DNA from 3 places in the Clostridium sp. RTP31139st1_H3_RTP31139_211217 genome. Region 2 is predicted to be linked to each of the others. Evidence: a T-box and tRNA genes for the amino acid it is inferred to sense, from the RefSeq annotation. Region 2 holds a T-box; the other regions hold tRNA genes.

Region 1 (11,497 bases), on a different contig from region 2:
AGTATCTTGCATAGGTAAAGCTGCAAGGTCTGATATCATTATTGTTATTACAAATTCATATGGCTGTAGTTCTCCAATTTGCCTTTTACCCATTAATCTCATTACAAGTATTACTAAAAAATATAAAAAAATTGTTCTAATTAGGACAATGAACATAGTAAAATCACCTCTAATTAAAGTATTTGTAAATAAAATGCTTTTATTCTTTAATAAAGTTAGAATTTAAAAATAAAAAGGAGTTTATATATAAAAATAATAGAATATTTTTTTTAGCAGTATATAATAAGAGTATATAGACTTTAATTAAAAAACTAATAGATGAAAACTTTACTTACTTCAGTAGTTGAGTAAGTTAAATTAACTAAATTAAAATTTAGAATCTCACTTAAGGATAAAGGTTCTAACTAAATTTTATAATATGGATTTTTAATTAAGTAATGATATTATAATGGTTTAGAAGGGTGGATTAGGTATGAAAAAAGACATTAATTTACAAGTAAGGGCTAATGAAGAAATAGAAAAAAAATATACTAAAACATTGCAATTTATATTTATAAAGGCAACTTTAGATTTATTCCCGAAATCTAAAATTACAATTGAACATAGTGTTGGCAGGGGGATTTTTGGAGAGATTTTTAAAGATGAACCTTTGAATGAGAAAGATGTAAAAGATATAAAAGATAAAATGCAAGAATTAATAGATAGAGATTTACCTATAAATAAGATAAAAGTTACTAAAGAGAAGGCAATAGATATTTTTAACTCTTATAATATGTATGATAAGGTTCTTTTACTTGAACAAGTAGATTTTAAAGAAGTTAAGTTATATGAGTTAGATGGAAGATATGATTATTTTTATGGTCCTATGACTGAAAGAACTAGTGATATAAAAGTTTTTGATTTGATGTATTATGATAATGGATTTATACTAAGAAGACCAAATGATTATGAAAAGTTTACTTTAGCAGAATTTGTTGAGCAAAGAAAAATGAGTAGTATATTTAGAGAGACTGAAAAATGGCTAGATATTTTAGGTGTTGGTAACGTTGGTGCATTAAATAAAAAAATTGATCAAGGTGAATTAGTAAATTTAATAATGATATCAGAAGCGCTTCATGAAAAGAAAATTGCAGAAATTGCAGATAAAATTTGTTCAAAAGAAGATATTAAATTAGTCTTAATAGCAGGGCCAAGTTCTTCAGGTAAAACAACTTTTGCAAATAGGCTAGGAATTCAATTAAGGGTAAATGGGGTAATTCCAGTTCCTATTTCTTTAGACGATTATTTTGTAAACAGAGATCAAACACCAATAGATGAAAATGGTGAATATGATTTTGAAACAATAGAGTCAGTAGATACAGAGTTATTTAATAAGCATTTAAACTTACTTTTACAAGGTGAAGAAGTTGAAATACCAGAGTTTAACTTTATAAAAGGTGAAAGAGAATGGGTAGGTAAAAAGATGAAACTTCCTAAAAATGGAGTTATTATAGTGGAAGGAATTCATGCTTTAAATCCAACATTAACGTCACATATTGATGAAAAATATAAGTTTAAAATTTATATTTCTGCTCTAACTCAATTAAATTTAGATAATCATAATAGGATTACAACAACAGATGTAAGAAGAGTAAGAAGAATAGTTAGAGATCAATTATCTAGAGGTCATGGAGCAGAAGATACGTTGAAGATGTGGCATAAGATTAAAAGAGGAGAGCAAAAGAATATTTTTGTTTACCAAGAAGAAGCAGATGTAATGTTTAATTCAACTTTAGTATATGAGTTGTGTGTTTTAAAGAAATATGCACTTCAAGAGCTTGAAAAAATTAAAGAAGATAGTATTGTTTATGAAGAGGCCAAAAGATTAAAAGAATTTTTAGGATTCTTTAGAGAGGTTGATAAAAATATAGTACCACCAAATTCTATATTAAGAGAATTTATTGGAGGAAGCATTTTTTACAAATACTAAGAATAGTTAATAGTTAATAGTTAATAGTTAATAGTTAATAGTTAATAGTTAATAGTTAATAGTTAGGGAATAAATTCAACGGAGTTGAATTTAGAAAAATATAAGAAACTCCTTTAGGAGTTTAGCCCTAAACTCTTAACTATTAACTCAAAACTAACAACTAGTAAAACTACATAATAAATGGAGGTAACATATGAAGAGCGTAGGAGTTTTTGATATATTAGGGCCTGTAATGGTTGGTCCATCTTCTTCTCATACAGCAGGAGCAGCAAGATTAGGGAAAGTAGCTAGAGCAGTTGCTGGAGGAGATATTGAAGAAGTAACATTTTATTTACATGGTTCATTTGCTAAGACATATAAAGGGCATGGGACTGATAGAGCATTAGTAGCTGGAATTTTAGGAATGGAACCAAGTGATTTAAGACTTAGGGATTCGTTAGATATAGCTAAAGAAATGGGACTTAAAATACATTTTAAAGAAGCTGATTTAGGAGATGTACATCCAAATACAGTTGAGTTTGTTATTAAAGGAAAAGAAGGAACTTATGAATTAATTGGATCTTCAATTGGTGGAGGAAGTATAGAAGTTACATCTGTTAATAGAAATACAGTTAATTTTACTGGAGCTTATCCAACAATAATTGTTTCTAATAAAGATGTTCCAGGAGTAGTATCTAAGGTAACATCAATTCTTTATGATAATGATATAAATATTGCTTTTATGAAAGTTTTTAGAAATCAAAAAGGTAAGGATGCAACTATGGTATTTGAAGTTGATCATGAAGTTACATCTGAAATTATAGGAAATCTTAAGGCAATAGAAGGAATAAATAAAGTAATAATGATTAATCCAATTAAGGACGGTGAATAATATGCTAGCAAGATCAGGAGAAGAATTATTAAAGATTTGTGAAGAAGAAAATATATCATTAAGCGAATATGCTATAAGAATAGAAATGAGAGATAAAGAGCTATCTAGAGAAGAAGTATATGAAAAGATGGCTAAAAACCTTAAAGTTATGAAAGAAGGAGCTACAGAAGGAAGAGAAAAGAAAGTTAATTCCTTAAGTGGTCTTATTGGTGGAGATGGATATAGAGTTCAAAAATATTTAGAAAAAGGAAATACGTTAACTGGAGATGTTACAGTAAAAGCAATGGCAATGGCGTTATCTTCATCTGAAGTAAATGCAGCAATGGGAAGAATAGTAGCATGTCCAACGGCTGGCTCATGCGGAATTTTACCAGCAGTAATTTTATCAGCAGGAGAAAAGCTTGCTAAAACTGATGAAGAGCTTATAGATGCTTTATTTGCATCAGCAGCTGTAGGAATGATAATTGGAATGAATGCTACACTTTCTGGTGCAGAAGGTGGATGTCAAGCTGAATGTGGTTCAGCAGCAGCTATGGGAGCAGCAGCTGTAGTAGAAATGATGGGTGGAACACCTAAAATGAGCTTAGATGCAGCGGCTATAGTTATTAAGAATATTTTAGGATTAGTTTGTGATCCAGTTGCAGGTTTAGTTGAAATTCCTTGTGCAAAGAGAAATGCAGCAGGTGCAATAAGTGCACTTTGTACAGCTGATATGGTTATGGCTGGAGTAGAAAGTAAAATCCCATTTGATGATACAGTTTCAGCTATGTACAAGGTAGGAAAAAGTCTTCCAGCATCTCTAAGAGAAACAGCAATGGGGGGAGTTGCAATAACAAAAGCAGGACTTGAACTTCGTAAAAAGGTATTCGGCGAAGAATAGAGCTATTGTGTGGTAGTTTAGTTATCCTGTGTAATAACGAAAAAAAGAAATATTATCTTTCTGGGAATTAGTGAAATCTAGCTTTAAATTTATATAATTTACTCCTAAAAATTTGCTGAAGATTAAAAACTCGCCTATAGGCTCAAACAGTATAATCTTTTTTACGCAAATTTTTATCCGTAAATTATTAAATTCTACGGCTCAATTTCAATATTCTCTTTAATATAATATTTCTTTTTTATGTATAAATATAGAAAACTAAATAATATCAATAACTAACTTGCCACTACTTCTACCAAAAACATTAACTAATCCAAATTAAATTGGGGTTAAGGAAGTACATCTAGTAATAAAGAAAAAAATGAAGGGATTATTGTAAGGAATATTATAATTGAGTTTTAGAATTTAATTATTCTCGTAAGAAAATTACCGTTAAAAAGCTGAGGGAGTAAAACGACATTCGAAGCTTTAGGTAATTTTCTGGAGAGAATAATATAAATTCTTAACGAAAATTATATTAATTCCTGGAGATAATCCCTTTATTTTTCCAGCTACTATGATGCACAAAGTAGATTTTGTCGAATAAGATGTTATTAGGCAAAACTGCACTATTGGATAATAAAGTGAGGAAAAATTTATGAGGCTTAGTGGGGAGTCTATTAATTATGTTTTAGACTTGCAAAAGAAAAAACTGCCTCGAGTATATTGTTGCTCTAGTATTGAGAGATTAAAAGATTTAAGTAGAGGAATTATATACTACAATGGAAAAGTAAAATCTAAATTGGATGAAAGTAATGATGATAGTAGTCTAGTAAATACATTACTAATTTTTTTAGATGAAATAAAAGATGAAAATATTATGGATATAGAAAAACAATTAATATCCATGAATAAAAAAGAGGTAGTATTATTAGAAGCCAAAGGAATAGATTCAATAATTCACAAAAGAAATTTAGCATTTAGTTTAATTAATAGGTACAATATTAATGTAATAAAGGGAACTAAGGAAGAAATAAATACACTAATAGCACTTCAAAATAAAGAAGAAAATATTAACTTTAATTATAGAGGATTTGCCAAAAGAAATAATTGTGTTTTAATTATTGAAGGTGAAAAATATTATATAACTGATGGATACAATGAATTTTATATAAAGAATAAAAATAAATATTTTACAGATGAAGAATTTATAGATAATGTTTATACAGGTATGATAGCTAGTAGCATTGGAATATGTAATAATAAAAGTGAAATTGTACAAGCTATATTAATTTCAACTTTATCTTTTTATATAGCACAAAAAAATTCTATAGGTATGATTAAGAAACAGCTTGATAATAGTAACTATGAAAATAATATTAAATTAATAAATGAATATCTATTAGAAGAAATATCAAAAATAGATGCTAAAAAAATTAAGGAATATGGCGATATAGAATATTATTTTAAAAGATAAAATAAAAAGAGCACAAAAGTGCTCTTTTTATATTAAAAGGAATTAAGCTTTGTTTATTGATCCGAATAATTCCATTTTTTCTTTAACTGTAGCTTTGATAGCTTCGAATCCAGGATTTAATAATTTTCTTGGGTCAAATCCTTTTCCTTCTAAGTCTTTTCCAGCTTCGATGTAAGCTCTTGTAGCTTCTTGGAATGCTAATTGACATTCAGTGTTAACGTTGATCTTAGAAACTCCTAAAGATATAGCTTTCTTGATCATATCTTCTGGGATTCCAGTTCCACCGTGTAATACTAATGGCATGTTTCCACAAGCTGTATTGATTTCTTCTAAAGCGTCGAAAGCAAGTCCTTGCCAGTTTGCTGGGTATTTTCCGTGAATGTTTCCGATACCAGCAGCTAACATAGTAACTCCTAAATCAGCAATTGATTTACATTCTTGAGCATCAGCAACTTCACCTTTACCAACAACTCCGTCTTCTTCTCCACCGATTGATCCAACTTCTGCTTCTAAAGATAATCCTCTTTCAGCAGTAACTTTAACTAATTCAGTAGTCTTTTCGATGTTTTCAGCTATTGGGTAGTGAGATCCATCAAACATAACTGATGAGAATCCAGCTTCCATAGCTTTGTAGCATCCTTCGTAGCTACCGTGGTCTAAGTGTAGAGCAACTGGTACAGTGATGTTTAACTCTTCTAACATACCGTTAACCATTCCAACGATAGTTTTGTATCCACACATATATTTTCCAGCACCTTCAGATACTCCTAAGATTACTGGTGAGTTGTTTTCTTGAGCAGTTAATAGAACAGCTTTTGTCCATTCTAAGTTGTTGATGTTGAATTGACCAACAGCATATTTTCCTTCTCTTGCTTTGTTTAACATTTCTTTAGCTGAAACTAACATGGCAATACCTCCGTATATTTCAATTTTTTATAAGAGAAATAAAAAAACATTCAGTGTTATAAAATTAACAAATATGTATATCAATTTATTCTCTATTGGTTATTATACCCCAAATTTATAAGAATGAAAACAAAAAAATGCTATAATATGCAGAAGGAAATGAAAATAATAGTAAAAAATAGATGTGAAAAGTTTTAAGAATTGATGTAAAATAGTAAAAGAAAAAATTAATTTACATTAAGGAGAAGAGAAAATGTTAGTTGACTTACATATACATACATATTATTCAGATGGAACTATGTCTCCTAAAGAAGTCATAGAAGAAGCTAAAAAGAAAAATTTAGGTATTATAGCAATAACAGATCATGATGTATTAGATTCTTATGAAGAATTAAAAAAAGAAGCTGAAAAAGCAGGAATCATTGCTATAAGAGGAGTAGAAATAGATTCAATATTTGAAGGACATTTAGTTCATTTATTAGCATATAAATTTGAGGATAATGAAAATTTCTTTAAATTAGTTGATAAGGCAAAGGAACAATTATTAGAAACAAGTGTAGAACTTATAAGAAGAATGGAAAAGGATTATGAAAATATATCATTAGATGATTATAATTCTTATGAATATGAAAGAAGAAAAGGTGGTTGGAAGGGAATACACTATCTTCATGATAGAAAGGTGACAGAAGGATTATTTGACGGAATGAGGCTTTATGGAAAATATGAATGTGGACATGAAAAATTTGCATTTCCAAGTGTTGAGGAAGTTTGTAATATAACTCATGAGGCTGGAGGATATGTGGTTTTAGCTCATCCTTGCAATTATTATAGCAATAAAAGCAAAGAAGAAATATTAGAAAAGTTAGAAATATTAAAAGGATTAGGAATTGATGGAGTAGAGTGCTATTATCCAGCAAATTCAGAATTAATGACAGAAACCTGTGTTGAGTTTTGTGAAAACAATGATTTATTAATAACAGCTGGTTCAGATGGTCATGGGGATTTTGGTGCCGTAAGTAAGGGAATAGAGTATTATATTGGAGCTATAAATAAGGATAGTGAAGAGTTAAAAATAGATAAATTATTATAAAATTCAAAAGTTATGGAATTGATGATTCCATAACTTTTTTCATATTTTTAAGAAAAAATACACAGTATATAAACAAATAGATTAAATTGGAGTAAAAGCTATGTATAAAAAGATAATATTAATTTTTTTAATTTTAAGTACTGTTATTTTTATATTTATAAATCCTATTTTATGTTATGCAAATGATAATAATAAAAAGATTCTTATAATTGGATCATATTCACCGAAAAATAAATGGGAGGTTTCTATAACTAAAGGGTTTGGGGATGCTGGAAAAGATAGATATACAGTTAAGGCTGAATTTTTAGATAGTGAAAGCTTTGAAGAAGAAGGATATGAAGAAAGTTTTATAAATTTTTTGAATGTAAAGTATAAAGACAGTAATATTGATTACATAGTTACATTGGATGATGAAGCTTTTCAATTAATTAGAAGTAAATTGTTTGATAATCAGTCATTTATTTATGAAAAGAATATCATTTTTGCGGGAGTAAATAATTATGTAACTCTTTCTAATGAGGAAAGTAAGTATATAAAAGGAATATTAGAAATTCAAGATAATTTAGAAATGATAAATACTATTTTAACGGCAGGTAACAAAGTAAATGATATTTATTTACTTTTAGATGAAAGTATATTTTGTAAAACAGTAAAAGAAAATTTTGAAAATTTAAAGGATGTTGCAGTAGTACCTTTTAATTATCATATTATCCAGGGGGCATATTTGGATGATATAAAGAAACAAATTGAAGGTATCAGTCCAGAAAATGCAGCAATATTTTTATGTGGAACATACAAAAAAGATGTAGGCGATGGAGTCGTATCATCAAAAAGTTTAATTGATGAGTTGCAAGAAATAACTTCAATGCCTATTTACACTAAGCTTGAAGAGTATATTTACGATGGGGCTATAGGAGGGATTGTTAATGATGGTTATAAGTTAGGAGAGGTGCTGTGTTCACTTATAGACAATCTTATAATTGGTAGTAATATATTTTCTGCAATTCCAGCACATGATACATTTAGTATACCTATTTTTAATTATAAAGCTATGAGTAAGTATGATATAAATCCATTAAAATTGCCTAAAAATACAGTATATATTAATAAGAAACCTTATGATTTGCTATTGCCAAAAAAGTGGATTGCTGTGGTATGGTTTGTTGGATTTATTATTATTTTAGGTGTATGCTCATTAATTTATATTTCAATCGTAAATAAAAAAGTAGCAAGAAAAAACAAAATGTTGCTACTTGAATCTATGGAAAGAGAAAAAATAAAAACAGACTTTATAGTTACAATATCACATGAATTAAGAACTCCTCTTAATATTATTATAAATGCAACTAATTTATTGATGATTAAGTTAAAGGAAGATAATATTGATGTTAAGTATTTTCAAGAACGATTAACATATATAATGAAAAATTCAAATAGATTACGAAGATATATAAATAATTTAATTGATGTAAGTAAATTAGAAATGGGATATATGGACGTGAAATTAAAAAATCAAAATATAGTTAATATAGTTGAAGAGGTAACATTAGCTATAGTAGATTTGGCTAAAAAATTTGATATAGATGTAATCTTTGATACTGAGGAAGAGGAAATAATAACAGCTATTGATACTTTAAAAATAGAACGAGTAATATTAAATCTTTTATCTAATTCTATTAAGTTTAGCAAGAATGGCAGACGTATATTTGTAAATATGAAGAAAAAAGAAGAAAGTGTAATTATAGAAATATCTGATGAAGGAATGGGAATGAGTGAAGAGTTTAAGACACATTTGTTTGAAAAGTTTAAAAGAGGAGATGTAAATGAGGGGTTAAAAAGACAAAATGAAGGCAGTGGTTTAGGATTATTTATAGTAAAAGGATTAATAGAGTTACATAATGGAACTATTGATATAATAAGTAAATTAAATGAGGGAACAAAAATAATTATTACACTTCCAATAAGGCTTGTTAATGAGAAAGAAAATGATGAATTTATTGTAGATTCGTCATTAGAATATTTATTTGAAATGGAATTTTCAGATATAGATAAAAAATAAAAGACTGTGCTTAAGTACAGTCTTTTTTGGTGCTGAAGACCGGAATCGAACCGGTACGGTATCGCTACCGCAGGATTTTAAGTCCTGTGCGTCTGCCTGTTCCGCCACTTCAGCAAGCAAGATTATTGTAATATTATTTTATAAATATGTCAATAGAAAATTTAAAAATAATAAAATTTATGTTAGTATTAATAAAAAGTGATAGTATTTTAATATATTTAAGAAAGCTGGTGAAGTTAAATGAATGAAGTTTTTAAAGTACTTAATAAATATTATGGATATAATACCTTTAGAAAAGGTCAATATGAAATTATAAGCAATATTTTAAGAGGTAGAGATAGTTTTTGTATTTTACCTACAGGGGGAGGAAAATCTATTTGTTATCAAATACCAGCTTTATTATTTAAAGGTATTACAATAGTGATTTCACCATTAATTTCTTTAATGAAGGATCAAGTGGATAATTTAAATTCAAATGGTATAAATGCAAGATATATAAATAGTACTCAAAGATTAGAATTAAGTGATGAAATAATAGAACTTTGCAAAAGAGGAGAGGTTAAGCTTTTATATATAGCTCCAGAAAAGTTAGAAAATGAGTTTTTTAAACGAAAATTAAGAGCTCTCAATATAAGTCAAATAGCTATAGATGAAGCACATTGTGTATCAATGTGGGGACATGATTTTAGAAAAAGCTATAGTTTAATAGCTGAATTTATAAATAGTTTAAGAGTAAGACCAATAATAACAGCTTTTACTGCAACAGCAACTGAAGTAGTAAGAGAAGATGTAATTAAACTTCTAGGCTTAAGAAATCCATACATATATATTGGCAGCTTTGATAGAGAAAATTTAGAAATTAAATTACATATTGAGGAAGATAAGCTTGAGTTAGTAAAGGATATTATAAGAGAAAAGGAAAATGAGGCAGGTATAATTTATTGTGCCACAAGAAAAGAGGTTGATGGCTTATATTATTACTTAAAAGATTTAGGATATAATGTATTAAAATATCATGGTGGGTTAAAAGATAGTGAAAAAGAATATTATCAAGATGAATTTTTAAATGAAAATTCAAATGTAATGATAGCAACAAATGCTTTTGGAATGGGAATAGATAAATCAAATGTAAGATATATAATTCATTTTACAATTCCTAAAAATATTGAAAGTTACTATCAAGAAATAGGAAGAGCAGGAAGAGATGGATTAACATCAGAATGTCACTTGTTATTTAATAGGGGAGATATAAGAACTTTAGAATATTTAATTCACACAACAGTCCAACTAAATAGGAAAGAAATTGAAATTAAAAAGTTGCAAAAAATGATAGATTTTTGTGAAAGCAAGGAGTGCTTAAGAAGTTTTATATTAAAGTATTTTGGGGAAGGAAATGTTAGAGAGTATTGTACTAATTGTAGTAATTGTTTAAATAATGATGAACTTAGAGATTATACAATAGAAGCACAAAAGGTATTATCTTGCGTATATAGAACAAAAGAAAGGTATGGAATATCAGTTTTAATAGATATCCTTCGCGGGATGACTGGACCTAAAATAATAAATGATAAATTAAATGAATTAACTACATATGGAATAATGAAGGATTATAGTAGTAAATTTATAAGAGATTTTATAAAGATTCTAATTGAATATGGATATGTAAGTTTGAAAGATGGGACTTATTCAATGCTTAAATTAAATGAGAAGTCATATAAAATTTTAAAGTCTCAATTGAAGGTAATGTTAAAATTAACATCTGAAAGTGAAGAAAAGGTAATTAATAGTGAATTGTTTAATAGGTTAAGAGGATGGAGAAGAGAAATGGCTATAAAGGAAGGGGTAAAACCATATATTATTTTTTCAGATGCAACGTTAATTGAATTATGTAATAAAAACCCTAAAAATGAAGATGAACTTTTAGATATAAGGGGAATGGGAGAAAAGAAGTTTAAAAAGTATGGATGCGATTTATTAAATCTATTAAATAAATAATTAGTTAATAAAAGATGTAAAAGCTTGTGTAAATTTAAAAAATTTACATGAGCTTTTATTTATTATGTAAGATAAATAAAATAATAAAAATACTTAAATTTAATAATAATTATGAAATTTAAACATATAAAATATAGAGAAATGTAAATTTTAAAAAATAGGAATATAACTATTTAAGTCATTAATATATTAAATTAAGGGGAGGGATGAGTTTATGGACTTCAAGGACTTTATAATTACAGATAGAGAAAATAGAAATAGTGAAAAATTC
Region 2 (11,497 bases):
ATTTAAATTTCGACTTTTAGGCAAGTTCGAATAACCAAATTACCAAGTAGGTAACTTCCACTAGCTAAATCGAAGATTTAGAGTGTCAGTTAAAATTTGGATTATCACTTAGCTTATACTACTTTACAACTATATTTACAAGTCTTCCTTTAATAACGATAACTTTTACTATAGTTTTTCCTTCTGTAGCAGCTATAACAGCTTCGTCAGCTAAAGCAGCAGCCTTAATTCCTTCTTCATTTAAATCTGAAGCAACATTGATTCTAGCTTTAATTTTACCATTAACTTGGATAGCTATTTCAATTTCATCTTTAACTAGGGCTTTAGCATCAAATGCTGGCCAAGCTTCATTGAATACTGAGTATTTACCAGTTAATAATGACCATTGCTCTTCAGCAAAGTGAGGTGCAAATGGAGCTAAAATCTTAATAAAGCTTTCACATACATTCTTTAAGAAATCTAAGTTTTTAGTTTCTTCTTTCATGTATTTAGATAAAGCATTGATGAATTCCATCATTCTAGCAATAGCAGTATTGAATTGCATTTTTTCTCCATCTTCAGTAACACCTTTAATAGCGTTATTTAACCAGAAGTTTAATTCTTTTTCAGCTTTATCCATAGTAGTTTTATTGTTAGTACCAGCTTCAATAGCTTCTCTGCACATTGTTAGATATCTTTCAATTCTATCTACAAATCTAGCAACAGATTTAATACCATCATCACTCCAAGCTCCACCTTCAGTGTAAGCAAATCCAAACATTAAGTACATTCTAAATACATCTGCACCATATTCTTTGATGTAATCATCTGGAGATATAGTATTTCCTTTAGATTTAGACATCTTTAATCCATCTGGTCCTAAGATAAGTCCTTGGTGAGTTAAGCTCTTGAATGGTTCATCAAAGCTTAAGTAACCCATATCTCTTAAAGCCTTAGTTATAAATCTTGCATATAATAAGTGCATACAAGCATGCTCAGGTCCACCAACATATTTGTCAACTGGAAGCATCTTATCTACTTTTTCTTTATCGAATGCGATTTTATCATTTTTATTATCTACATATCTCATTTGGTACCAAGAAGAGCAAACGAATGTATCTAAAGTATCACATTCTCTCTTAGCTGGTTTACCACAACAAGGACAAGTAGTATTAACGAATTCTTCACACTTAGCAAGTGGTGACTTACCATCTGGAGCAAATTCAACATTGTATGGTAATTCAACTGGAAGATCTTTTTCAGGAACTGGAACAGCACCACAATCTTCACAGTAGATTATTGGAATTGGAGCACCCCAATATCTTTGTCTTGAAACTAACCAGTCTCTTAATCTGTAATTAACCTTAGCAGAGCCTAAACCTTGTTTAGCTAGTTTTTCAACAATAGCTTCTTTAGCTTCTTCAGTAGTTAATCCATCAAATTCACCAGAGTTAACTAAAACACCGTATTCACAGTATGGTAATTCAACTTCTTCACCTTTTTTACTAGTTATAACTTGATCTATTGGTAAGTTAAATTTAGTAGCAAAAGCATAGTCTCTTTCATCATGAGCTGGAACAGCCATAACAGCACCAGTACCATAAGTTGCAAGAACATAGTCTCCAACCCAAACTGGAACTTCCTTACCATTTATAGGGTTTATAGCATATGAACCAGTGAATACACCAGTTTTTTCTCTTGTAAGAGATTGTCTTTCTATATCTGATTGCTTTTTAGCAGCTTCTTTATATTCTTCAACAGCAGCCTTATTTTCATCTGTTGTTAATTCATCAACTAATGGATTTTCAGGAGCTAAAACAACATATGTAACACCGTTTAAAGTATCAACTCTTGTTGTGAATACATTAAAGTTAATATCTGAATTTTTAACTTTGAAGTTAACTTCAGCACCTGTAGATTTACCAATCCAGTGCTTTTGCATAGCAACAGTTTTTTCAGGCCAATCTAAAGTATCTAATTTTTCTAATAGCTCATCAGCGTATTCTGTAATTTTAAAGAACCATTGAGTTAAGTCTTTTTTAGTAACTTCAGTTGAACATCTTTCACAAGCACCATCAACAACTTGCTCATTAGCTAAAACTGTGTTACAAGATGGACACCAGTTTACAGGAGCTTTCTTTCTGTAAGCTAAGCCATTCTTTAATAATTGTAAGAATACCCATTGAGTCCATTTATAATATTCTGGAGTACAAGTTATAACTTCATTTTCCCAGTTAAACATAGCTCCCATAGCTCTTAATTGTTCTTCCATAGTTTTAATATTCTTTTCAGTAGAATCCCATGGATGAATTCCAGTCTTAATTGCAAAGTTTTCTGCAGGTAAACCAAAGGCATCAAATCCCATTGGTTGGAATACATTGTATCCTTGCATTTTCTTTAATCTTGCCCATGAATCAACAGGTCCATAGTTAAACCAGTGACCAGCATGTAATTGGCTTCCTGATGGATAAGAGAACATTTCTAAAACATAAAGTTTTTCACCCTCTGCATCTGGATTAAATTTGTAAAGTTCAGTTTCTTCCCACTTTTTTTGCCACTTTTTATCAATGGCAGTTCCGTAGTTACTCATAGTTTAAACACTCCTTTGGATAGTTAAGAGTTAATAGTTAAGAGTTAATAGTTAAGGAATAAATTCAGCTGAGCTGAATTTAGAAATATTTTATCCTCAATTACTAATTCAAGACTATCAATTCAAAACGAAATACTCCTAACTAATTATATTTATAATTTTTACCTAATTTTATAAAAATATATAAAAAAAGCCCTTCATCTCAATTAAGAGACGAAAAGCTATATTTCGCGGTACCACTCTTATTAGAACTATTTTATAAGTTAAAAGGTAATAGGTGTTGAATAAAATCGTCGTAGCTGAATTAAAAAAATATATATTTAAGAAACTGATTAGGAGTTTCAACATTAACTACTAACTAAAAACTACTAACTTTTAACTAAAAAGGTTCTCACTCAAATCCGTAACGGGGATTCCGTACTTGCTTTTAACAAGTAAGCTCCAAGGCAAGTTCCTATAAATGTATCACTGTTTTGCAGCAACCAACAGCTCTCTAAAGATTACAGTATTATAGTACTACTCCTTTTCAATGCAATAAATATTAAATTTATTAAAAGATTTCAATATTTATTAATTATATATTAGTCTACTATAATAAGTCAATAAGAGTAAATATTATATTTACTTTATGAATTAAAATAAAAGAGTTCCTTTTTAAAATAGAAAACATATTATAAAAGAAACTTATTTTTATTTAGGGCAAATAAATACACATTGTGGAATAAAAAGAAAATTAGAGTTAATATTATCTCTTAACTTGTTGTTGATAAATAAGAAATTTACAAATCAAATTAATTATTAAAATATTCTTAAGAATACTAAATTGATTTCAAATTAGGAAAGTTTCCTTATATACTAAGTAAGAATCATATGTAAGTAAATTTAATGGAGGTAATGTTTATGTCGTGTTTAGGAAATATTATTTGGATAATATTTGGGGGCCTTATTGGTGCAATAGGATGGTGTTTTATAGGGATAATATGGTGTATTACTATAATTGGAATACCAGTAGGAATGCAATGCTTTAAAATGGCAAGACTACAGCTTGCGCCATTTGGTAAAGAAGTTGTTACAGTAAGTGATAGTAGTGGGAATTTACTAATGAATATATTATGGTTGATATTTGGTGGGTTAGAGTTATGTATTACAAATATAGTAAGTGGATTAATTTTATGTATAACAATAGTAGGAATTCCATTTGCAGCACAATCATTTAAAATGGCCAAGCTAGCATTAATGCCTTTTGGAAAAGAAGTTATATAAAATTAATATATAGGTATGAAATTTTAAATATTTAAATCATAATGTGGCAATTTATCTATATTTAAGGTTGATAATAGGTTAGTGGTATTAAAAGGTGTTAAAAATTGGTATAATATTATATAGTTTTAATATTAATAAGTTGAAGGGACGAGTTAAATGATTAAAAGATTTGTATCATATAATGAGAATTTAGAAAAAAATATTGAACTTTTAAGTAAAGGAATATTTTTAACAACTAAGAGTGGAAGTAAAGTGAACTCAATGACTATAGCTTGGGGAAGTATTGGTTTCATGTGGGGTAAACCTGTATTTACAGTTATGGTAAGACCACAAAGATATACATATGGAATAATTGAAAAAACAAATGAATTTACAGTTACAATACCATATAAAAATGTGGATAAGGAAATAGCATTTTTAGGAACTAAAAGTGGTAAAGATATTAATAAATTAGCACAATTAAATATTGATACTAGAGAATCGGAAAAAATAAATACTCCTGTATTAAATATGGAAGGTATGCATTTTGAATGTAGAGTTCTTTATAAAACTACAATGAGTGATAAGAATTTAAATGAGGATATAAAAAATAGTAAATATCCTTTAGAAGATTATCATACAATATATTTTGGAGAAATAGTATCGAGTTATATAATTAAATAATTATACAGAAATAGTTTATGCCTCTGGAATAAACCTAAATATTGGGTTGATTTCAGAGGTGTCTTTTTATTTGCAAAAGAATATAAGACTACATTTTGGATAAAACTAAATGAGAAAAAGTATTTAACAAAGGATGGTGTATCTTGTGGCAATATTAAATTGTATTATAGGTGTAGCTTTTATATTTCTAGTAGCATTTTTATTTTCAAATAATAAGAAAAAAATAAATTGGAGAACTGTGATTATTGGATTTATAATTCAATTTGCATTTGCATTTGCTGCATTAAAATGGAGTGTTGGAAAATATGTATTAAGTAAGATTGCATTAGGGGTTCAATCTGTAATTGATTATGCAAAAGAAGGAATATCATTCTTATTTGGCTCATTAGCTAATGATGGAAGTATTTTTGCTGTTAATGTTTTAGGAGTAATTATATTTATTTCAGCAGTAGTATCAGTATTATATTACTTAGGAATTATGCAGTTTGTTATAAAGCTTATAGGTGGAGGGTTAGCGAAGCTTTTAGGTACATCTAAGTTAGAAACTATATCATCATCAGCAAATATATTCTTAGGGCAAACAGAAGCACCCCTTTTAATTAAACCATATGTTGAAAAATTAACAGAATCTGAATTATTTACAGTTATGGTTGGAGGCCTTGCTTCCGTTTCTGGATCAATATTAGTTGGATATTCATTATTAGGAATTCCTATTGAATACTTAGTATCTGCTAGTTTTATGTCAGCTCCAGCAGGACTTATAATTTCTAAAATAATAATTCCAGAAATAAAAGAAGATAAAGTAAATGAAGAAATTGAAATGGTAAAGGATGATTCAGCAAATGTTGTTGATGCAGCATCTAAGGGAGCTATTGATGGATTAGGACTAGTTCTTAACATAGCAGCAATATTATTAGCATTTGTAGCATTAATTGCGCTTGTAAATGGTGTTATTGGAATGGTTGGTGGATGGTTTGGAATAACTAACTTAAGTTTACAATCTATTTTAGGATATATTTTTGCCCCAGTAGCAGTTATTATAGGAGTACCAATGAAGGAAGCAGTAGTTGCAGGTTCATTAATAGGTCAAAAAATAATATTAAATGAATTTGTAGCATTTACAAGTCTTTCTGAAATAATGAGTACATTATCAGCTAAAACAATAGCTGTAGTAACTTTTTCATTATGTGGATTTGCCAATATTTCTTCTATAGCAATTTTAATTGGAGGTATAGGAGGAATGGCACCTAGTAGAAAGCATGATATAGCTCGTTTAGGGTGGAAAGCAGTATTAGGTGGAACCTTAGCAAATCTTCTTAGTGCTACAATTGCAGGACTTTTATTAACAATATAATTTTTTTGATGAGTAATAACGAAAAAATAATTTAAACCTAACACCAAGCTACAATTATTAATAGCACAAGCATTAACTAATTAAAATTAAATTGGCTCAATGCCGTACATCTGGTAATAAAGAAAAAGATAAATGGAGTATCGGAAGGAAGATTATATTGATTCCTGTAGATATTCCATTTATTTTTTTCGTATTACCATGATAATTTTTTAAAGGAAACTCGACTCCCTAACGGTCGCTGAGTACACTAAAGTGTACCTTCAAGGAGTAAAATTGAAAATTTGGAGGCTTTCTTAATAAATTTGTAATAAATATAATAATTTTTTTGTAAGACTTTCTTGTTACTATATAAATATAAGTTAAGTAGCATGGTATAATAATACATTATGAAGGGAGTGCAATTTAGGTATGGAGAAAAATAATGTTTTAGTAGTAGATGATGATAAAGAGATAGTTGATGCTATTGATATATATTTAAGAAATGAAGGAATTAATGTAATTAAAGCTTATGATGGATTAGAAGCATTGGAAGCTTTAATGGAAAATGATGTGTATCTTATATTAATGGATATAATGATGCCTAATATGGATGGACTTAGAACTACAATGAAAATAAGGAAGGAAAAGAATATCCCTATTATATTAATTTCTGCAAAATCAGAGGATACAGATAAAATATTAGGTCTTAATATGGGGGCAGATGATTATATAACTAAGCCGTTTAATCCATTAGAACTTATAGCAAGAGTTAAGTCACAGTTAAGAAGGTATACTGTCTTTGGAAACTATGGTGGGAAAAAGGAAGAGGAAAGTAATTCAATAATAAGTAGTGGAGGACTTTCATTAAATCAAGATACAAAAGAAGTATTAGTTGATGGGGAATCAATTAAATTAACAGCAACTGAATTTGGCATATTAGAATTATTATTAAGAAATCAAGGAAGGGTTTTTTCTATAGATGAAATATATGAAAATGTATGGAAAGAACCTAGTTATAATGCAGAAAATACAGTAGCAGTACATATACGAAGGATTAGAGAAAAAATAGAAATCAATCCTAAGGATCCTAAATATTTAAAGGTGGTGTGGGGTATTGGATATAAAATCGAAAAATACTAGTAAAGAAAATATTAATGAAGAAGAAATAATAGTTTCAGATAAAAAGATAAAAAATAACAAAAGAAATATTTTAAGTAGTAATAATAGCAAATATATAATTTATATTTTAACTGTTATATCATTAGCATGTACATTTCTATTAGGCATAGAAATTAAAGATAACTTGGGATATGTTATACCAGAGAGAGTATATTTACAAACTCAAGTAGCAAATGATATAAATGATTATACAAGTTTGGTAGAGGATTATTCATTATATTATAAATCAGCTAGTTATGCTAAGGATAAGGATAATATAACTCAAAATGATATAGATATTTGTAAGGCTGAATTATTAGATAAGGCTAATAATGAATACGATAATTATAGAACTTCTAAATATAATGATGATAGCTTTAATAGTTTAACTTATGAACAGCAAGAAAAGATATTAGAGGAACAAAGAGAAAAAATAGATGAAAAATATACTTTAAGTGATGAAGAAATGAATGAGTATATTTTAAATAGAAAAAGCAATAGTGCAAGTAATTTAAATAATAAAATAAAATCTTATGTTAATTTAAATTTTAGAGCTTATGATAAATTAAATGATGTTTGGATTGGTGGAAGTGAAATTGATTCTACTGAGATTATAGAAAATGGTAGATATTTCAAAGAAATAAATATTGATTATAATGGAAACATAATTGAAAAAATATATGTTAATGGTAAGGAAATAGATAAGAATAATATATTAGGTAAATTTATTGATAATTATAGCTATAGTACTAGATTCTCTAATTATAGTTATGAAAATACGTCTATTGCCCAACTTAAGTATGATTATAGCGAAAAACATAATATAACATTATATATATGGATGCCTAAGGAACTTAAATCAGGGGATGTAGTTTCTGAAAGCTTTAAGGGTGTGCAACATAATGTTACTAGTTTTTATTTAAGTTGTATTACATTTGTAATATTTTTAGTTCTAACAATATTTTGTTTATTATACTTAGCTAAATATAAAGTAAAGGTAGCGTTAATAGAAAAAATAATAAATAAGGTTAAAGGGTATCCTATCGAATATAAAATTGGAGTTGGAATTATAGGGTGGATAATTTGGAATATTGGGCCACACATTTACTATAATTCAAATAATTATATAAGAAGATTAAATTTATCATCAATAATATGGGTATCTATAGTAGTTGTAATATATTATTTATTAGTTAGAGTTATAATTGTTAGCTACAATGAAGGAACTTTATTAAAAAATAATATTACAATTAAGGTTTGGAACTATTTAAGTGATGTAATGAATAGAGGGTCTATAATAAGAACATTCTTAATAATGACAGCTTTATATGTAGCAATGGGATTAGTATTATTTTTCTTATCAGCAATGCTTTATATATGGCCAATAGGAATAATTGCAGGAATAATATTAACTATTGTATATATTATAATATTTATTAAAGATTTAGTTTATTTAGATAAAATAATGGTTGGATCAAAGGCGGCAGCAGAAGGTAAATTAAACTATAAAATAGATGAAAAGGGAAGAGGACATCTAAGAGAATTGGCTCATGATATTAATAATATGAGAGATGGATTAAAGAAGTCTGTTGAAAATGAAATGAAAAGCGAAAACATGAAAACAGAACTTATTACCAATGTATCTCATGATTTAAAAACACCTTTAACTTCAATAATTAATTATATTGATTTATTAAAGAGAGAAAATATACAACCAGAAACTGCTATGGATTATGTAAATATATTAGATAAAAAATCTCAAAGACTTAAAGTTTTAATAGAAGATTTATTTGAAGCATCTAAGGCAGCAAGTGGAGCTATGGAACTTAATATTGCTAAAATAGATATTGGGCAATTATTAAAGCAAGCATTAGGTGAAAATGATGAAAGATTTAAAGATAGCAATTTAAATGTTAAATTAAATGTTCCAGAAGAAAAGATATTTATTAATGGAGATGGAAAGAGATTATATAGAGTGTTTGAAAATCTTATTTCTAATATAGTTAAATATTCATTAAGTAATACTAGAGTTTATATTGATATGTATAAAGAAGAAAAAGAAGTTATAATAGTGATGAGAAATATATCAGCTTATGAATTAAGCTTTGATACTAATGAAATAACAAATAGATTTAAACGTGGAGATTCATCAAGAAGCACAGAAGGGTCAGGATTAGGTCTTGCTATAGCTAAAAGTATAGTAGAGCTTCATGGTGGAAGCTTTAATATTGAAGTCGATGGAGATTTATTTAAATCTATAATAAGATTAAAGTAGTATATTTTTATATAATAGTTAATGAAAATTATATATTTAAATTAAAACTAATAAGTGACTTTCAAGTTAAGATTAACATGAATTTAATCAATAAATCTCTAGTAACTATTTAAGTGAAATTTGTGAAGAGCTGTACTAAAAGGTATAGCTCTTTATTTAATGAGAAATTTATCAATTGATAATCAATATCTATATATAAATAGATAAAGCTAGTAACAATGCTAACTGATATATATTATCAATTAGAAAATTTTTAAAAAATTTTTCAAAAAAGACTTGTAATTAATAATTATTATTATATAATAATAGATGTAAGGTGATTCGAGAGAGCACAAAAACAAAAGAGCAAGTAAATAAGAAATTAAGAAAATTAAAGATATATCGAATAGATTTTAGGAGGAATAGAATTATGAAAAAATTCGTTTGTACAGTATGTGGATATGTTCACGAAGGAGAAACTGCACCAGAAGTATGTCCAGTATGTGGAGTTGGAGCAGATAAATTCGTAGAACAAGCAGGAGAATTAGTATTTGCTGATGAGCACAGAATTGGAGTAGCTCAAGGTGTAGATGAAAGAGTAATCGAAGGATTAAGAGCTAACTTTGTTGGAGAATGTACAGAAGTAGGAATGTACTTAGCAATGTCAAGACAAGCTGATAGAGAAGGATTCCCAGAAGTTGCTGAAGCTTATAAGAGAATAGCAATTGAAGAAGCAGAACACGCTGCAAAATTCGCTGAATTATTAGGAGAAGTAGTAGTAGCTGATACAAAAGCTAACTTAGAAGCTAGAGTAGCTGCAGAGCACGGAGCAACTCAAGGAAAGAAAGATTTAGCTACATTAGCTAAACAATTAAACTTAGATGCAATCCATGACACAGTTCATGAAATGTGCAAAGATGAAGCTAGACATGGAAAAGCTTTCGAAGGTTTATTAAACAGATACTTTGCTTAAGATTTAGTAAACAAAAGATAAAAAATACTACAAAAGTATGAATTGAAAAATTGTACTTTTGTAGTATATAATAAAAATTGGTTTTAAGAAAATTAATGAAATATATGAAAATTTAGGAGGAATGGAATTATGAAAAAATTCGTTTGTACAGTATGTGGATATGTTCACGAAGGAGAAACTGCACCAGAAGTATGTCCAGTATGTGGAGTTGGAGCAGATAAATTCGTAGAACAAGCAGGAGAATTAGTATTTGCTGATGAGCACAGAATTGGAGTAGCTCAAGGTGTAGATGAAAGAGTAATCGAAGGATTAAGAGCTAACTTTGTTGGAGAATGTACAGAAGTAGGAATGTACTTAGCAATGTCAAGACAAGCTGATAGAGAAGGATTCCCAGAAGTTGCTGAAGCTTATAAGAGAATAGCAATTGAAGAAGCAGAACACGCTGCAAAATTCGCTGAATTATTAGGAGAAGTAGTAGTAGCTGATACAAAAGCTAACTTAGAAGCTAGAGTAGCTGCAGAGCACGGAGCAACTCAAGGAAAGAAAGATTTAGCTACATTAGCTAAACAATTAAACTTAGATGCAATCCATGACACAGTTCATGAAATGTGCAAAGATGAAGCTAGACACGGAAAAGCTTTCGAAGGATTATTAAACAGATACTTCGCATAAGATTAAAAATAACCATGCCAATCGGCATGGTTATTTTTAACTTCAAGTTTAGCGAGTAATAAGTAGCAAGTTTATGTGAAAGCTTCTTGGTAAGCTTCTAAAATATATTTTTAAAAGTTTTCTTAAGGAGACTTTTTTCCTAAACTTGTCACTTGAAATTTGAAATTTGTTATTGACTATCCACTAACTAAATTATTTCGCAATTTAATTAAACTGATGTATAATGGTAAGAAATAATAAAAATATAGGAAGGTTTTTTTATGGCATATATAATATTATTAATAATGTTTTTCTTACTAAATTTAATATCGGCATTATCGTTAATATTTATAGAGAGAAAAGAGCCTACAACTACATGGGCATGGTTAGTAATTTTAATTGCACTTCCAGGAGTAGGGTTAATTTTATATTTATTATTAGGTCAAAATCTAAGTAGGCAGAAAATATTTAGAGAAAAAAAACTTGCAGACAAAATAAAAAGATATAAATTAAGGGGAACTCATGAATTGTCTAACTTTAGCAGTGATAGTGAAGTAAATGAAAATTATGAAGACTTAATATTAATGAATTACAATCATTCTGGAGCAATTTATACAGTTGGTAATGAAGTAA
Region 3 (11,497 bases), on a different contig from region 2:
AGCTATGGAACTGCATATAAAAGAATATCATAAGTCTATGTTAGATTATTTGTTAAATATGAATACAGCATATACAGGTATTACTGAAGTGCAGAGAGAGTTAATTGTTTTAATTGTACAAGGATTAAGTGATAAAGAAATAGCTAATAAACTTGGTGTAGCTGCATCTACAGTTAGAAATCATAGATATAAGCTAAGAGAAAAGGAAAAGCAAGCAAAATTATTCTTATCAATGATGGAATTATTAGCGTCTCATACAAGTAAAAATATTTGTAAAATGGATAATGAAGAAATATGTGATTCACATGCTGGTGCAACAACATTAGATGATAGGTATAACATTACAGATAAAGAAAAATTACAAACTGTTAAAAGTTATATGACAGAAGAAGGAGCACTTAAAAATTTCCCTGCAAAGGAAAAAAAGAAAATTATAATTTTAGAAGAAATAATGAAAAATTTTCGTAAGGGTAAAATCTATTCTGAAAAAGATATAAATAAAACATTAAAAAGAATATATGAAGATAATGCTACTATAAGAAGATATTTAATTGAATATGGATTTTTAGATAGATCAAAGGATTGTAGCAAGTATTGGGTAAAGGAATAAAGGATTAGGAAAAAACTTTTGGAAACTGCTATAAAATTTCTAGTTGATAAAAATGTTGATAAAATAGGACTAATAGTAATTGAGAAAAATAAGGTAGCTTATGAACTATATAAAAAGAGAGGATTTATAAAAGAAAATACCATAATTGAGTGGATAGAACTATAAATATAATAAAATCCAAAGATGTAATTAATATATCTTTGGATTTTGTTATTGAAATAATTAAATTACATACTATTGGGGAACTATATTAATGTAGCAAGTATTAATAAGTTTAAGGGAGGTGTAATTTATGCAAATAACATTTAATGGTGATCCTATTACTCTTGTTGGAAACATGCTTAAAGTAGGAGATGATGCACCTGATTTCTTAGTGGTAGATAACACTTTAAAAGATGTAAAGTTGAATGACACAAAAGGAAAAAGAATATTTGTAACTGTACCATCAATAGATACTTCTGTATGCGATATGGAGGTAAGAAAATTTAATGAAGAAGCTTCAAAATTAAATGATGTTACAGTATATGTAGTATCAATGGATTTACCATTTGCACAAGTAAGATGGTGTGGAAATGCTGGTGTTGATAGAGTAAAAACAGTATCAGATTTTAAACAAAAAAGCTTTGGTAAACAATATGGAACATTGATACAAGAGTTTGGATTTTTAACTAGGGCTATATTTGTAGTAGATGAAAATAATAAAATTACATATGTTGAATATTGTAATGATGTAATAAATGAACCCAATTATGAAAAGGTATTGGATGCTGTAAAATAATTTTTATAAAAGGAGATTTTATTATGAGTATAAAAGAATCAATCGAAGAAATGAAAATTCATCATGAAGAAAGAAAAGAAGAGAGACATGAAAGACATGAAGAGAAAAAATTTGCTCATGAAATAAAACATCAAATGAAAGAAGAGGAAAGAGAAGAAAAAAAGGCACAAAGAGAAAAACAACATGAATTAAAGAAGGAATTTAAAGAAGAAGAAAAAGGAGCTGAAAAGATAGCAAAGGATTTAGATAAAGAAATAAGAAAGTATGAAAAAGAAGAAAGAAAGGAACAAAAAGAATTTGCTCATGAATTAAAAAAGCAAATGGAAAAAGAAACTGAATAAAAGAAATTAGCATAAAGGCATATAGAGAGTTGTTTTCTATATGTCTTTTAGTTTATTATATATTATGTAAAAAATATCATTTTAATAATAGTTTTAGATAAATATACAAAATAAAGGTAACATATTTGTAAATATTGCATATGGATGAAAACAGTTACAGGTTGTACAATAAATATATCAAATGAAGTTAATAAATTTAGAAGTTGATTTATGGGAGGAATAAAAAATGGCAAATTTATCATTACAACATATTTATAAAATATATCCAGGGGATGTAACAGCAGTTAAAGATTTTAATTTAGAAATTGAAGACAAAGAGTTTATTGTATTCGTTGGACCATCAGGATGTGGTAAGTCAACAACTTTAAGAATGATTGCAGGGCTAGAAGATATTTCTAAAGGGGAATTATATATAGGGGACAAGCTAGTTAACGATGTTGAACCAAAGGAAAGAGATATAGCAATGGTTTTCCAAAACTACGCATTATATCCACACATGACAGTATTCGATAACATGGCATTTGCATTAAAATTAAGAAAAGTTCCAAAAGCTGAAATAGAACAAAAAGTAACTGAAGCAGCTAAAATATTAGATATTGAACACCTATTAAAGAGAAAGCCAAAAGCTTTATCAGGAGGTCAAAGACAAAGAGTTGCATTAGGAAGAGCTATCGTAAGACATCCAAAAGTATTCTTAATGGATGAGCCTTTATCAAACTTAGATGCTAAATTAAGAGTTCAAATGAGAACAGAAATAACTAAGTTATATAGAAAGTTACAAACTACATTTATATATGTAACACATGACCAAGTAGAAGCTATGACAATGGGTACTAGAATCGTTGTAATGAAGGATGGAGTTATTCAACAAGTCGATTCTCCAATAAATATTTACAATAATCCAGCTAACCTTTTTGTAGCTGGATTCATAGGAAGCCCTCAAATGAACTTCTTAGAAGGAAAAGTAGAAAAATATGGAAATGATGTTTGTGCGGTATTTGGTGAAAATAAAATAATATTACCAGCTGAAAAGGCTCAAATATTAACAAAATCTGGATATGTTGGTAAGTCAGTAACATTTGGTATTAGACCAGAACACTTGAGTGATGATGCAGATTTAATTGCAGCTAATCCAGGAAGCATTGTAAAAGGGCATGTAGAAGTTATTGAACTTATGGGTTCAGAAAGTTATATATATACAAAATGTGGAAATAATCCGCTGAACATTAAAATTGAAGGTAGTACAGAATTAAAGATTGGTGAAGTAGCAAGTCTTTACTTAAAGGCAGAAAAGTTACATGTATTTGATAAGGAAACAGAATTAAGAGTTGTATAATAATTAATTCGTTGGAGGAGATATTGTGAAATGTATTGAGAAACTGGTAAATGAAGTGTATAACAGTTGTAAAATACCTTTCCAATTAATAATGCACGATGTAGGGGAATATTCTACACCGCAATTTGAAATTGCTCAAAATGAAGTTAATAAGAGATTTATTTATAATAACACTGAGTGCTGCATCAAAATAAATGCAGCATTTAGTGTTACACTTGATTTATTACAACTTTATGTAGAAGAAAGGTTAAATAAAGTATTTTTAAGTAAAAAGAGTATTATTTCAGCATTGTTAGATGGTAAGGAAATTGAAGAAGAAATAATTAAAGCTAGTTGGCCAGTGCTAACAAAAGATTTTGATTTAATAAATATATATATTGATAATTATAAGGATGAAATAATATCATATCTTAAACAGGGATATTCATGTAGTAAAGTAGATATTATAAATTATAAAGGTCAAATCCTTATGTTTGGAAAATTTGAAGACATGCTAGAACATGCTAAAAGCATTAAGGATACTATACAAAGTGTAATTACTTGTAAGTGTTATATTAGTTATTGCAATGTTGAAAATTATTTAACATTAAAAAAACATTATGACGATACAAGATATAAAATTGATTTAGCATTTAAATATAATATTATTGATGGAATATTTGATGCAAACAAGATTATTTTAGAGGGTATAATAGACTCAGTTTCGGAAGAAATGAAAAAAGGTGTATATGATAGGTTTGAAAAAGGAATATCAAAGTTAGATAATGAAATGATAAGAACTATGGAAGTTTTCTTTAAATGTGGATTAAATTTAAGTGAAGCTGCAAAAGAATTATATATTCATAGAAATACATTAATTTATAGATTAGATAAGATTCAAAAGTATACAAATTATGATATAAGAGATTTTAATGATGCTGTACTATTAAAGATCATATTCTTTATTTGGAAAGAAAAAAAATCTTGAGAATATTTTGAAAATAGTATATAATAACATTGAAAACGATACCGAAACTGTAAATTTAAGGGTAATTAGAATCTCCTAATATTTCTACCAATTTATTTAATTGGTGGAAATATCCTTAAATTGAGTGGGAATTATTTATCAAAACACCAATAGTATATGGGGTATTAGGAGGAGATAGTTTGAGAAATATTGATACCTTAGTTAATGAAATATATAATAATTCACAAATACCATTTCAATTGAATATTGAAGGAATTGGTAAATATACTACACCAAAATTTAAAAATGCAAATAGTACTGTGGAAAAAGCTATTAAATATAAAGGTGTAGATTATAAGGTTATGGTAAATAATCAACACAATTTAGCAATTGATTTATTAATGTTTTGTTTACAAAGTGCACTTAAAAGCATAATTATTGAAAAAGAAAATTTAATTTCTATGCTCTTAGATGATAATGAGGTGGAAAAGTCAATAATATTAGATATATGGCCACGGTTAAATGGAACATTTCAATTAATGAATATATTTGTTGAAGGAGACACTAACAATATATTAGCATGTATTAAGAAAAGTTATATAAATACCGAAGTAGAAGTTGTATTATATAATGGAAATATAATAGTAATAGGTGATTTACAAGAGACTATTAATCATGCAAAAAAAATAAAAGAAATTATAAATACACAATTTAATAAAAAATGCTATATTAGTTATTGTGAAGTAAGTAATTACAAAAAGATAAGACAAGCATATATTGAAAATCTTAAAAAAATTCAAATAGCAATTAAGTATAAAGTTAATTGTGAAATTTTTGATGACAATGAATTAATATTAGAAGTGATAGTTGATTCAATTTCAGATGAGATGAAACTTAGAATGTATGACAAATTTGCATCGAAAATATCGAATTTAGATGGAGAAATGATAAGAACTATAGAAACGTATTTCAAGTGTGGTTTAAATACAAGTGAAGCAGCTAAAGAATTGTTTATTCATAGAAATACTTTGTTATATAGATTAGATAAGATACAAAAAATAACGTCCTATGATATAAGGGAATTTAACAATGCAATGTTAATGAGGATAATGTTTTTTTATTTAGGAATAAAAAAGCAATTTTAATATTGAAAATATTAAAATTATAAGATACAATTATATTTGGAAACGGTACCGAATGGAGGGTATTTAAAACAAATATATTTAGTGAAAGTATTATTTAATCATGTATAGACATAAGTGACTCATTGGTGTAATATTTAGTAAGATTAATGAATCACTCCAATATAAAAAATGTTTTTGGTGTGGTCCATATCGTATTTTTTTAGATTTTACAGGTAACGATACCATAAATATTTTTTTGAGGAGGTATATTGATGAATATAAGGGATATCGCGAAAATATCCGGGGTTGGAGTTAGTACTGTATCCCGTGTTTTAAATAATCATCCTGATGTTAAAGAAAGTACTCGTGAAAGAGTTTTAGCAGTTATTAGAGAAAGTAATTATGTACCCAATAATAGTGCTAGAATATTAAAACAAAATAATACTAAAAATATAGGTGTTTTAGTAAAAGGGGTTTTTAATCCATTTTTCTCTGAGCTTATTAATGTTATTGGAAGCAAAATTAACGAAAAAAATTATACAATGATTTTACAACAAAATGATTATGTGTTAGAGCATGAAGTAGAAAACATAATTTCATTTGTAAAAGAAAAGAGATTACAAGGGATAATTTGCCTTGGAGGTAACTTTATTGATTTAGATGAAGATAGTTTCAAGAATATTGATGTTCCAGTAGTCTTAACGTCAGTTAATACTGTATCACCTTTAGGTAGAGATAAATATTCTACTGTGGGGATAGATAATCTTCAAGCTTCCTATTCTGCTACAGAATATCTTATAAAAAAAGGCCATACAAACATAGCATTAATGATAGGTGAGGAAAATGACTTTTGTGTTAGTTGGTGGAGATATAAGGGATATATAAAGGCTTTACGGGAATATGATATTGAAGTAAATGATGATAATTTACTTATTGGAGATTATGACACTAAAAAAGCTTACGAAGAAACATTAAAGTTTTTAAAACGTAGAAAAGATATTACTGCAATTTTTGCAATTTCAGATTTTATGGCTATAGGTGCAGCTAGAGCAGTTGTAGATAGTGGATTAGTTGTAGGTAAGGATGTATCTATATTAGGGTTTGATGGTATGGATATTAGTTGTTATTATAACCCAGGAATTTCAACTATAAAGCAACCTAAAAAAGAAATGGCTGAGAAGAGTGTAGAGATATTATTCGAACTTTTAAAGGGCAACGGAGAGAATAAACATATTTTATTAGATACAGAACTTTTAGAGAGAGAATCAAGTTCTTGTATTAATAAAAAATAAAATATTTATTAACGTAAATATAATATAATCAATTAAAATTATCGTGATAAAAGGAGCAGAATTATATGGAAAGAAGTGCAGGGGTTATAATGCATATTGCATCTTTACCAGGGAAGTTTGGTATTGGTACTTTTGGTAAAGAAGCGTATGAATATGTTGAATTTTTATTTAAATCAGGGTTAAAATACTGGCAGATATTGCCTTTGGGACAAACTGGATATGGGGATTCACCTTATCAATCATTTTCAGCATTTGCTGGAAACCCATATTTCATAGACTTTGATATTTTAAATAAAGAAGGAATTCTTAATAAAGAAGATTATGTAAATGAAAATTATGGAGATAATGAAGAATATATTGATTATGGGCGTTTATATGAAGTTAAATATATAGTATTAAAAAGAGCTTATGAAAATTTTAAAAAGCTAAATAATATAGATTTAAAAGCCAAATTTGAAGAGTTTACAAAAGAAAATGATTCATGGTTAGATGATTACTCGCTTTATATGGCAGTTAAGGGTAGATTTGGACTAGTTAGTTGGCAAGAATGGGATGAAGATATCAAGAAGAGAGAACCAGAAGCAATTAATAGATACAAAGACGAATTGTCTGATGAAATAGGATTTTGGTCTTTTATTCAATTCCTATTCTTTAGACAATGGAATGAATTAAAGAGTTATGCTAATGAAAAAGGAATAAATATTATAGGTGATATTCCTATATATGTGGCAGAAGATAGTGCTGATGTATGGAGTAATCCAGAAGCATATTTAATATATGAAGATACGTTAAAACCAATATCAGTAGCTGGATGTCCACCAGATGCTTTTTCAGAAACAGGACAACTATGGGGGAATCCTCTTTACGATTGGAACTATATGGAGAAGACAGGCTATAAGTGGTGGATTAAAAGAGTAGAAGAAAGCTTAAAGCTTTATGATGTAGTTAGAATTGATCACTTTAGAGGTTTTGAAAGCTATTGGGAAATTCCTTATGGTGAAGATACTGCTATTAATGGTAAGTGGGTTAAAGGACCTGGAATTAAATTATTTAAGGCAATTAAAGAAACATTAGGTGAAATAAATGTTATTGCAGAAGATTTAGGGTATTTAACAGATGAGGTTATTGATTTCTTACAAGAAACAGGATTCCCAGGAATGAAAGTATTACAATTTGCTTTTGATGCAAGAGAAGAAAGTAATTATTTACCTCATACTTATACAAGAAATTGTATAGCATATACAGGAACACATGATAATGATACTTTTAGAGGATGGTTTGAGTTAACAGGAAGTAAGAGTGATGTTGAGTATTGTAAAGAGTATTTAGCATTATCAGAAGAAGAAGGATATAACTGGGGCTTTATAAGAGGAGCATGGAGTAGTGTTGCAAATGTTTCAGTAGCATTAATGCAAGACTTCTTAAATCTTGGAAATGAGACAAGGGTTAACTTCCCATCAACTTTAGGAAATAACTGGAAATGGAGAGCTAAAGAAGGTAGTTATAATACTGAATTAGCAGATAAAATTTACAAGTATACAAAAATGTATGGAAGATGTTAATTATAATAAAGGACTATTGCGTAAATGCAATAGTCCTTTGATTTTTTATTCATCATATATCAGTTACATATAACATAAATATAAATATATAAATTTATATTTTATGAGGCAAGGGTATGAATAAGAAATGTGTATATGATTTTTTTATAGGATTGCTTGCGCTTATGTTAACGTTAATGTTGATTATAGAAATTTTCATTAATATTCCCAAAGAGGTAAGTTGGACATTTTATTATATTGATAATATAGTCAGATTGATATTTATAGGTGATTACGTTACAAGACTTGCAATAAGTAAAGAAAAAAGGAAATTTATAAAAGAAAATTTAATAGATTTGTTTTCAATATTTTCTATAAGATTTTATGTTAGAGTTTTAGGTTTTACTATTATTCCTTCAAAAGTTAATTCTTCATATTGTATAAAAGCTATTAAATCTATTATGTTAATTATTTGTGCAATAAAATTTAAAATAAGAGTCAAGGATGAAATTAGAAAAAGTAGGTTAAATTTTTTATTAGTTGTTTCTACTATTTTTATAGTAATAGGGGCTGTATTAATATCTATAGTTGAAGGTATGTCAATAGGAGATGCTTTATGGTGGAGTTTTGTAACATTTACTACGGTTGGGTATGGTGATATTTTATTAAAAACTCAATTAGGTAAAGCAATTGCTGTTTTATTAATGATTATAGGTATAGGTGTTATAGGAGTTATAACAACTAGTATTACATTATACATAATAAATGGCGGTAAAAAGATAGAAAAAACATATGAGGAAAAAGTCATTGAAGATATTAAGAGTATGCTTGATAATTTTGATGATTTAAGTAATGAGGATTTAGACAATATTGTAAAGATACTAAAGGCTTTAAAGAAATAAATGGAAAAATATACTTGAAATTAATTTATTAATAACATAAAATTATATTATAGTTTTTAAATTTTGCGCAGGTGTGCTGGAATAGGCAGACAGGATAGATTGAGGGTCTATTGAGGGATTCCTCGTGTGGGTTCAAGTCCCACCATCTGCACCAATAATAGAACTGCATCAAAGGTATATGTGAATATATTTTTGATGTGGCTCTTTTTTTATAGAAATTTTCGGGAGGATTTATAAATGAAAAAAATAGTAATACTTGATGGTAAAACTTTAGGAGATATTAGTATAGAAAAACTTAATGAAATTGGAGAAGTGCAATATTATGAAGCTACAGATGAAAGTCAAGTAGTTGAAAGAATAAAGGATGCTAATATAATATTAACTAATAAAGTAGTGTTAAATAGAAATAACATGAAAGATGCAAAAAATCTTGAATTCATTGCAGAAACAGCTACAGGATTTAATAACATAGATATAGATTATGCTAAAGAGCATAAAATAGGGGTAGCTAATGTAGCTGGATATTCAACAAATGCTGTAGTTCAACATACATTTGCTAGTGCACTAGGACTATTAGATCAAGTAGTATATTATGATAGGTATGTAAAGGAGGGTGAATATTCAAAATCAGGATCTTTTACATGTTTAAATAAACCTTATTATGAAATTGAAAATAAAGTATGGGGAATTATAGGTCTAGGAGCAATAGGAAATAGGGTAGGAAAGATAGCAGAAGCTTTTGGTGCGGAGGTAATATATTATTCTACTTCTGGCAAAAACTCTTCTACTCAATTTAAAAAAGTATCTTTTGAAGAGTTATTAGAAAAAAGTGATATTATTTCTATACATGCTCCATTAAATGAAAATACAAAGGGATTAATTAATTATGAAGCATTAATTAAGATGAAGAGTAGTGCAATACTAGTAAATATGGGCAGAGGGCCTATTGTTGTAGAAAAGGATTTAGCTAGGGCTATTGAGGAAGAGCAAATAAGAGGGGCTGCGCTAGATGTCTATGAGACAGAGCCAGTTGGTGAAGATAATATTTTATTATCAATAAAAAATAAAGATAAGCTTCTTTTATCACCACATATTGCATGGGCAAGCATAGAGGCGCGTGAAAGATTATTTAATGAAGTTGTAGAAAATATTAAAGCTTTTTATAATGGAAAAGATAGAAATAGAGTTGATAAATAAAATAATTATGTTCATTGACAAATATAAAGCAATATAGTAATATTATAGAAAATAAAATAAATATTGCTAGGAATGAGAGTAGTAAAGAATCCATGGTTTTTCAGAGAGTAGACGGTTGCTGCGAGTCTATAAATTATATTTTTGAACTCGCTCATGAGCTATAAGGGTGAACTTTTAGTAGCTCTTATCGGTTAATACCGTTATTTTAATTAAGTATAAATTTTGGATGGTACCGCGTAAATACGCTCCAATGGAGGGTAATATTACGCGTTTTTTTTATTTATTACAATAATATGTTACTAATTTATTTTGTTTATATATAAGGGGGCATTTATACATGTTAAATTACAGTAAGTATAGGAGATTTGAAACAATCAGTTTGAAGGAAAGAACATGGCCAAATAATGTTATTGAAAAAGCACCAATTTGGTGTAGTGTTGATTTAAGAGATGGAAATCAAGCTCTTATAAATCCAATGAATATAGATGAAAAAGTAGAATTCTTTAATATGTTAGTTAAATTGGGGTTTAAAGAAATTGAAGTTGGTTTCCCTTCATCATCTCAGATTGAATTTGATTTTTTAAGAAGATTAGTAGAGGATAATTGTATTCCTGATGATGTAGTAGTACAAGTATTAACTCAGGCAAGGCCACATTTAATAGAAAGAACTTTTGAAGCTTTACAAGGAGTAAAACAAGCTATAGTTCATATATATAATTCAACTTCAGTTTTACAAAGAGATGTAGTATTCAATATGAGTAAAGAAGAAATAAAGAATATTGCAGTTGAGGGGACAAAGCTTGTAAAAAAATATACTTCTGATTTTGAGGGGAAAATATTTTTAGAATATTCACCTGAAAGTTTTACTGGAACAGAAGTAGAATATGCATTAGAAGTTTGTGATGCAGTTGCTGATGCTTGGGGTGCAACTAGTGAAAATAAGATTATTATAAATTTACCATCAACAGTACAAATGGATACACCAAATGTATTTGCTGATCAAATAGAATATATGTGTCAAAATTTTAAGAATAGAGATAGAATTATTGTTAGTGTTCATCCGCATAATGATAGAGGTACAGGTGTTGCTGATGCTGAGTTAGCTTTATTAGCAGGAGCAGATAGAGTTGAAGGAACATTATTTGGTAATGGAGAAAGAACAGGTAATGTAGATATATTAACGGTTGCATATAATATGTTTTCACATGGAGTTAATCCAATGTTAAATCTTGAAAATATAAATGATATAATTGAGATTTATGAAAGATGTGTAAAAATACCAGTACCGGTTAGACATCCTTATGCAGGAAATTTAGTATTTACTGCATTTTCAGGTTCACATCAAGATGCAATAAATAAAGGGATGAAGAAATATGAAGAAAGAGGCTCAAAAATATGGCAAGTACCATATTTGCCTGTTGATCCAAGTG

What was found. A T-box is a leader RNA that pairs with one kind of tRNA and senses whether it is charged. The one in region 2 lies ahead of leuS (leucine--tRNA ligase), so its partner is inferred to be a tRNA-Leu.
Region 1: it encodes a tRNA-Leu, which carries the amino acid that the T-box ahead of leuS (leucine--tRNA ligase) is inferred to sense. The anticodon was not compared.
Region 3: it encodes a tRNA-Leu, which carries the amino acid that the T-box ahead of leuS (leucine--tRNA ligase) is inferred to sense. The anticodon was not compared.

What each region holds. Positions count from the first base shown of each region.
Region 1 covers NZ_JBCOAB010000029.1:21,506-33,002, forward strand. The annotation lists gene ABUA17_RS18825 (YetF domain-containing protein) at 1-156, opposite strand, end outside; gene ABUA17_RS12315 (nucleoside kinase) at 473-1,969, shown strand; gene sdaAB (L-serine ammonia-lyase, iron-sulfur-dependent subunit beta) at 2,163-2,840, shown strand; gene sdaAA (L-serine ammonia-lyase, iron-sulfur-dependent, subunit alpha) at 2,842-3,720, shown strand; gene ABUA17_RS12330 (hydroxyethylthiazole kinase) at 4,358-5,176, shown strand; gene fba (class II fructose-1,6-bisphosphate aldolase) at 5,219-6,082, opposite strand; gene ABUA17_RS12340 (PHP domain-containing protein) at 6,336-7,172, shown strand; gene ABUA17_RS12345 (sensor histidine kinase) at 7,273-9,231, shown strand; tRNA gene ABUA17_RS12350 (tRNA-Leu) at 9,259-9,345, opposite strand; gene recQ (DNA helicase RecQ) at 9,472-11,226, shown strand; gene ABUA17_RS12360 (PrkA family serine protein kinase) at 11,441-11,497, shown strand, end outside.
Region 2 covers NZ_JBCOAB010000040.1:15,727-27,223, reverse strand. The annotation lists gene leuS (leucine--tRNA ligase) at 119-2,569, opposite strand; T-box leader at 2,776-3,108, opposite strand; gene ABUA17_RS14395 (YccF domain-containing protein) at 3,470-3,832, shown strand; gene ABUA17_RS14390 (flavin reductase family protein) at 3,989-4,495, shown strand; gene ABUA17_RS14385 (NupC/NupG family nucleoside CNT transporter) at 4,641-5,849, shown strand; gene ABUA17_RS14380 (response regulator transcription factor) at 6,258-6,968, shown strand; gene ABUA17_RS14375 (HAMP domain-containing sensor histidine kinase) at 6,943-9,261, shown strand; gene ABUA17_RS14370 (NADH peroxidase) at 9,671-10,213, shown strand; gene ABUA17_RS14365 (NADH peroxidase) at 10,343-10,885, shown strand; gene cls (cardiolipin synthase) at 11,146-11,497, shown strand, end outside.
Region 3 covers NZ_JBCOAB010000006.1:22,811-34,307, reverse strand. The annotation lists gene ABUA17_RS04115 (DUF2087 domain-containing protein) at 1-610, shown strand, start outside; gene ABUA17_RS04110 (N-acetyltransferase) at 629-775, shown strand; gene tpx (thiol peroxidase) at 903-1,388, shown strand; gene ABUA17_RS04100 (hypothetical protein) at 1,412-1,729, shown strand; gene ABUA17_RS04095 (ABC transporter ATP-binding protein) at 1,956-3,065, shown strand; gene ABUA17_RS04090 (PucR family transcriptional regulator) at 3,091-4,032, shown strand; gene ABUA17_RS04085 (PucR family transcriptional regulator) at 4,212-5,156, shown strand; gene ABUA17_RS04080 (LacI family DNA-binding transcriptional regulator) at 5,408-6,427, shown strand; gene malQ (4-alpha-glucanotransferase) at 6,493-7,989, shown strand; gene ABUA17_RS04070 (potassium channel family protein) at 8,106-8,870, shown strand; tRNA gene ABUA17_RS04065 (tRNA-Leu) at 8,938-9,024, shown strand; gene ABUA17_RS04060 (D-2-hydroxyacid dehydrogenase) at 9,108-10,067, shown strand; T-box leader at 10,127-10,320, shown strand; gene leuA (2-isopropylmalate synthase) at 10,405-11,497, shown strand, end outside.